DNA from 2 places in the Streptomyces sp. NPDC024698 genome. Region 1 is predicted to be linked to the other one. Evidence: riboswitches for the same ligand, from Rfam matches in the RefSeq annotation. Region 1 holds a riboswitch; the other holds the start of a gene.
What was found. A riboswitch is a leader RNA that binds a small molecule or an ion and turns the genes downstream of it on or off. The one in region 1 is predicted to bind glycine.
Positions count from the first base shown of each region.

Region 2: linked by a shared signal. The riboswitch ahead of gcvT (glycine cleavage system aminomethyltransferase GcvT) and the one ahead of gcvP (aminomethyl-transferring glycine dehydrogenase) in region 1 are both predicted to bind glycine.

Region 1 covers NZ_JBVHLK010000003.1:656,669-660,066, forward strand. The annotation lists gene gcvP (aminomethyl-transferring glycine dehydrogenase) at 1-1,772, opposite strand, end outside; glycine riboswitch at 1,951-2,046, opposite strand; gene ACZ4AA_RS10850 (PRC-barrel domain-containing protein) at 2,161-2,532, shown strand; gene ACZ4AA_RS10855 (DNA polymerase IV) at 2,454-3,398, opposite strand, start outside.
Region 2 covers NZ_JBVHLK010000016.1:79,016-82,413, reverse strand. The annotation lists gene ACZ4AA_RS28355 (enhanced serine sensitivity protein SseB) at 1-535, opposite strand, end outside; gene ACZ4AA_RS28350 (AAA family ATPase) at 623-1,288, opposite strand; glycine riboswitch at 1,486-1,582, shown strand; glycine riboswitch at 1,583-1,694, shown strand; gene gcvT (glycine cleavage system aminomethyltransferase GcvT) at 1,729-2,847, shown strand; gene gcvH (glycine cleavage system protein GcvH) at 3,006-3,383, shown strand; gene ACZ4AA_RS28335 (serine hydroxymethyltransferase) at 3,396-3,398, shown strand, end outside.

The DNA.
Region 1 (3,398 bases):
TTGGCGCGGTGGTAGCCGCGCACGGCCAGCAGACCGGCCAGCTCGCCCTGCGAACCGGCGTTGGGCTGGAGCGACACCTTGTCGTAGCCGGTGACCTCGGCGAGCTGGTCCTCCAGCTCGTGGATCAGCGTCAGGTAGCCGCGGGCCTGCTCGGCGGGTGCGAAGGGGTGCATCTGCCCGAACTCGGGCCAGGTGACCGGCTCCATCTCGGTGGTCGCGTTGAGCTTCATGGTGCAGGAGCCCAGCGGGATCATGCCGCGGTCGAGCGCGTAGTCGCGGTCGGAGAGCTTGCGCAGGTAGCGCAGCATCGCCGTCTCGGAGCGGTGGTCGTGGAACACGGGGTGCGCGAGGTACGCGTCGGTGCGCAGCAGCGCCTCCGGCAGGGTGTCCTCGGCGCTCGCGTCCAGCGCGTCGACGTCGCCCTCGACACCGAACGCGGTCCACACGGCGGCCAGCTGCTCGCGCGTGGTCGTCTCGTCGCACGAGATCGACACCAGGTCGGCGTCGACGAGGTGGAGGTTGACGCCGTTGTCGCGGGCGGCGGCGACGATCTCGGCGGCACGGCCCGGGACCCGCACGCTGAGGGTGTCGAAGTACGCGCCGTGCACGAGCTCGACTCCGCCGGCGGTGAGCCCGGCGGCCAGGACCGTGGCGTAGCGGTGGGTACGCCGTGCGATGGTCGCCAGGCCCTCGGGGCCGTGGTAGACGGCGTACATGCCGGCCATGACGGCGAGCAGCACCTGAGCGGTGCAGATGTTGCTGGTCGCCTTCTCGCGGCGGATGTGCTGCTCACGCGTCTGAAGGGCGAGGCGGTACGCCTTGTGCCCGTCGGCGTCCACGGACACGCCGACCAGACGGCCGGGAAGGCTGCGCGCGAAGTTCTCGCGGACCGCCATGTAACCGGCGTGCGGACCGCCGAAGCCCATCGGCACGCCGAAGCGCTGCGTCGTACCGATGGCGATGTCCGCACCGAGCTCGCCGGGCGAGGTCAGCAGCGTCAGGGCGAGCAGGTCGGCCGCCACGGTGACGACGGCGCCGACCTCGTGGGCCTGCTCGACGAGCGGCTTGATGTCGCGTACGGCACCGGAGGCACCCGGGTACTGGACGAGCACGCCGTTGATCTCACGCCCGGCGAGGTCGGCCGGGATGCCGTCGGTGAGGTCGGCGACGACGATCTCGACACCGGTCGGTTCCGCACGGGTCTCTATGACGGCGACGGTCTGCGGCAGCGCGTCCGCGTCGACCAGGAAGAGGCCCTTCTTGTTCTTGCCCATCCGGCGGGACAGCGCCATGGCCTCGGCGGCGGCGGTGCCCTCGTCCAGGAGGGAGGCGCCGGAGGTCGGCAGCCCGGTCAGCTCGGCGACGACGGTCTGGAAGTTCAGCAGTGCCTCTAGGCGGCCCTGCGAGATCTCCGGCTGGTACGGCGTGTACGCGGTGTACCAGGCCGGGTTCTCCATGACGTTGCGCAGGATCACCGGCGGCGTGAAGGTGCCGTAGTAGCCGAGGCCGATCATCGAACCGAGCACCTGGTTCCGGTCCGCGAGGGAGCGGAGCTCGGCCAGGACCTCGGCCTCGGTGCGCGCGGCCGGCAGGTTCAGGGCCTCGGCGTTCTTGATCACGTCCGGCACCGCGGCGGCGGTCAGCTCGTCGAGCGAGCCGTAGCCGACCTGCGCGAGCATCTTGGCCCGTGCTTCGGAGTCGGGTCCGATGTGGCGCTGCTCGAAGGGGATTCCCTGTTCGAGCTCGGAGAGCGGAATGCGAGGGGCGGTCATGGCGGAGGCCTCCTGGTCTGACGCGACCTTCGAGGGGCACCCCGGCACGGGTACCCCGACGGCCTCCCCCTCTGTCATCTCAACCTGAGAGTTTCACCGGATGGTCCCGTGGACGATCCGGCTTTCACCGTCGGTGAGAGCGGGGGCCATCGACACCCGCTCTGCTTTCCAGAGTGACCTCGTCCGTGCGGTACGTGAGCCTGAGAGATTCCGGGGAGGAGTTGCTCCTTCGGCGCCTCCGACGAATTCCGGAGGACTCTCCCGCACGGGATCAGCAGCCGCTTGCCAGCCTACCAGCGAGGACAAGGCGACAGCCTTCGAGTGGCCGCCTTCACAGATGTGCTCTTTTGTAGTACTTACGGATGAGTTTGCGACCACTGGAGGGACCGTGCAGACCGACATCGATCCGCGCAACCTGATCGGCCGCAAGGCGTTCGACAGCAACGGCACCAAGATCGGCACGATCGACGAGGTCTACCTCGACGACGCGACCGGTGTCCCGGAGTGGGCGGCCATACGGACCGGGCTGTTCAGCAGGGACGCCTTCGTGCCCCTGGAGCCCAGCGAGATCGTCGAGGGGACCCTGCGCATCCCGTTCGAGCGGGCCCTGATCAAGGACGCCCCCGACTTCGGTGTCGGGCGCCACCTCTCACCCGAGCAGGAACTCCAGCTCTACCACCACTACGGCCTCGACGTGGCGTCCCCTCCTCCGCCGCCGGACCGCGACTTCGGCCGACTCGCGGGCTCGGAGGACACCTGAGCCCCGGACCCGGAACTCGACGCCCGACCGTCTGACACCAACGCCCCGCAGCCCGGTACCTCAACGTCTGACTCTATTGGCCCGCAGCCAGATGCCTCGGTGCCTGAGACCAGCGACGCGGAGCCAGGCACCCCGCCGCCCGACTCCAGCGGCGCGCAGCCAGGCGTACCGGCCTCCGCCGTCGACGGCCCGGGGGCACGCTTCCCGAAGTCCGGCGCCAACAGCCCTGGGTCCGGCGCCCCGACCTCGGCCGTCGACGGCCCGGGGCCCGCCGATGCTCCGTCCGGGTCCTCGGGTCTTCGCTCCACCAGGGGCAGCGGGTCGGCCGGTTCCAGCCCCGGATCGTCCGTCCGGAACGTCCGCACCCGGCCGGGCTGCGAATAGGGCGTCTCGAACCGCACGGTCACCCGCCCCAGCCCGCTCCCCTGCACCCAGCCGTGCCCGAACTCGGCATGCCGGACGTCGTGCCCGGAGGGCCACCGCCGCTCCACCGGCACCGCCTCACCCGCGGCGGCCACCTCGGCCGGTTCGTCCACCGCGTGCTCCTCGGCCGCGGACTCCCCCACGGCGGCGGCCGCCTGAGCCTGGGCGAACAGGTCCTCCTGCGTGTAGTCGGCGAGCCCGGAGACCCCGACCCCCAGCAGCCGGACGCCCCCGGTCGTGTCCACGCCCTCCAGCAGCCGACCGGCGGCCTCCCGGACGACACCGGGGTCGTCCGTGGGCCCCCGCAGCGTCTCCGACCGGGTCAGCGTCGAGAAGTCGTACCTGCGCACCTTGAGCACGATGGTCCGGCCCGAAAGACCGGCCCCGCGCAGCCGCCGCACACACCGGTCCGCGAGCCGCTGGACCTCCAGCTCCACCCGGAC
Region 2 (3,398 bases), on a different contig from region 1:
CGACGCCGGTCGCGGCGAACTCCGCCGAGGCCGCGGCCAGGAAGTCCATCGGGTCGTCCTGCCAGTCGGGCTCGAAGAGCCGCACACGGCCCCCGCCGGCCGACCCGTCCAGTTCGGTCCGCCCGGCCCGGCACAGCTCGGCGACGGCCGGCGGCGGCAGCGGCACGCCGACCACGCCGTCCGGGTTCAGGGCGATGCCCACCTGCGGCGGGAGTCCGCGGGCGAACTCCACGGCGGGCGCGATCGTGAACGACATGTGGCTGCCGACGACCTGGCGGAACTGCTCCTCTGAGCTGAACACGGGGACGTACACCTGGCCCCCGAGGTCCATCGTGGGCAGATCCAGCGCGCCGCTCTGCGGGCCGCCGCCGTTGGGCAGCGGCACCCACACGAAGCTGCGGCCGAGCACCTCGACGATGCGAGCGGCCGCCGAGGGCCCCGCGGGCACACCGAGGGAGGAGGACAACACCTCCTCCAGTTCGTTGCCTGGCCAGCCTCCGTGCGGCTGGGGGTGCGCCTGTGCCGGGAAATCCATCTGTCCACCGCCCGCTTCGAACCACTGTTCCGGCTGGAAAGGTTAGGGCCTTTCCGGCGGATCGGGCCCATGGGCCCGATCCGCCGGTCAGTGGCCGAAGTCGATCCTGCGCAGCACGTCCGCCGCGTGCCGGTCGATCAGCACCGCCGAGCCGCATCCCGCGGGCAGGTCCCCCCGCTCGGCGGCGCGCAGCAGCCGGGCGACCGCGCCGCGATGACGGGCGAAGGCGTAGCGGGAGACGCCCCGGCCGCGCTCGCGCTGACCCTCCAGCGCGGTGCCCGGCGTGACGTCGAGCAGCAGCAGGTGCAGCGCGCCGCCGCGGCGCCGGGCCTCGCGGGCGAGCCAGCGGCGCACCCAGGCCTGCGTGCCGCAGTCGTGCACGACGAGTCCGCCGCCCGCGCGCAGGGCGCGGCGCAGGCCTGCGTAGTGCGCGAGGCGGACCAGGGGACGGTAGAGGGCGTACGGCAGGCGTCTGGCGATCCGGCCGTCCCAGCGGTCGCGGGTGTCCTGCGAGTCGACGCGCGTGCCCCGCACCGCGCGCCGCATCAGTGTCGACTTGCCGCTGCCGGGCAGTCCGGTGACGACGACGAGGTCGTGCGCCCCGAAGCGCAGCCCGTGCGGGCTGTGCCCGACCCGGTCGCGCAGATCCCGGACGACGGCCGCCGGACGCGGCCCGCCGGCCTTCCGGGCCGCGCCGGGCTGCTCGGGCAGGGCGAGACCCGAGGTCGTCACGTACGCCGTGGTCCTGTCCACCGTGGCCGTCCTCCCCTCGGACGTGGAGTCCCGTCTCCTCGGACAAGGAGTCCCGTCTCCATCGAGTGTAAAGAGAAGGTAATGCCCGGCGCTTCCTCTTTCCGTGCACGGACCGCAACAGCCGTGTCACGGATGGCGGGCTGCCGTGATCGGGGAACGCGTGCGATGATGGCCGCGCCAACTGCATACCGGCCGCTTGAATCCGCGCGGGAGAGTCCTGGGTACGTGTACCCGGGCGCCGAAGGAGCAAGTCCCTCCCTTGAATCTCTCAGGCCCCGTTACCGCGCGGGCGAGGCACATCTGAAAAGCGGGCCGCTCCGCGTGGCTCCACCCAAGGTGCAAGTCAGGACCACCGTTTCGCGGGGTCCCGATGAACCTCTCAGGTTCCGATGACAGATGGGGAGGAACGACCTCGCCGTCATGCCTTGGGAGCCAGACCGATGAGCAGCAACGCACCCCGCCACACCGCGCTCGATGCCCTGCATCGTTCGCTCGGCGCGACCATGACCGACTTCGCGGGCTGGGACATGCCCCTGCGCTACGGCTCGGAGCGCGACGAGCACGTCGCCGTCCGTACGAAGGCCGGCCTCTTCGACCTCTCCCACATGGGCGAGATCACCGTCACCGGCCCGCAGGCGGCGGCTCTCCTGAACCACGCGCTGGTCGGCAACATCGCCACCGTCGGCGTCGGCCGCGCCCGCTACACCATGATCTGCCAGGAGGACGGCGGCATCCTGGACGACCTGATCGTCTACCGCCTGGCCGAGCACGAATACATGGTCGTCGCCAACGCCTCCAACGCCCAGGTGGTGCTGGACGCGCTGACCGAGCGCGCCGCCGGTTTCGACGCCGTGGTGCGCGACGACCGTGACGCCTACGCGCTGATCGCCGTGCAGGGCCCCGAGTCCCCCGGCATCCTCAAGGCGGTCACCGACGCGGACCTGGACGGCCTGAAGTACTACGCGGGCCTGCCGGGCACGGTGGCCGGCGTCCCGGCCCTGATCGCCCGCACCGGCTACACCGGCGAGGACGGCTTCGAGCTGTTCGTCGCCCCCGCCGACGCCGAGAAGGTGTGGCAGGCGCTCACCGACGCGGGCACCCCGGCCGGTCTCGTCCCCTGCGGCCTGTCCTGCCGCGACACGCTGCGCCTGGAGGCCGGCATGCCGCTGTACGGGCACGAGCTGACCACCTCGCTGACCCCCTTCGAGGCCGGTCTCGGCCGGGTCGTGAAGTTCGAGAAGGACGGCGACTTCGTGGGGCGCGCGGCGCTCGAGGAGGCCGCCGCCCGCGCCGAGCAGAACCCGCCGCGCGTGCTCGTCGGTCTGATCGCCGAGGGCCGCCGGGTGCCGCGCGCCGGTTACCCGGTCGTCTCCGGCGGCGAGGTGATCGGCGAGATCACCTCCGGCGCCCCCTCCCCCACGCTGGGCAAGCCGATCGCCATGGCCTACGTCGACGCAGCGCACGCCGTGCCGGGCACCGCCGGTGTGGGCGTGGACATCCGGGGCAGCCACGAACCGTACGAGGTCGTGGCACTGCCGTTCTACAAGCGCCAGAAGTGACACCGGTCCGCACCGTCCGGGCATGACACCGATGCCCGCAGGGCGCCGGTACCGACGGGTGCCCCTCGCCGGGCCCCGGACGTGACCCTGGGCACATCGGCCCGGTCACTCTCGCTTCCCTCCATCAGCACTCCACCGCGTACAGGAGAATTCAGGCCATGAGCAACCCCCAGCAGCTGCGTTACAGCAAGGAGCACGAGTGGCTGTCCGTCGCCGAGGACGGCGTCGCGACGGTCGGCATCACCGAGTTCGCGGCCAGCGCGCTCGGCGATGTGGTCTACGCCCAGCTCCCGGAGGTCGGTGACACCGTGACCGCGGGCGAGTCCTGCGGCGAGCTGGAGTCGACCAAGTCGGTCAGCGACCTGTACTCCCCGGTGAACGGCGAGATCGTCGAGGCCAACCAGGACGTCGTCGACGACCCGGCCCTGGTCAACTCCGCTCCCTTCGAGGGCGGCTGGCTGTTCAAGGTGCGCGTCGCGGACGAGCCCGAGGACCTGATGTCCGCCGACGAGTACACCGCCTTCACGGCCGGCTGAGGAGTCACCCGCATG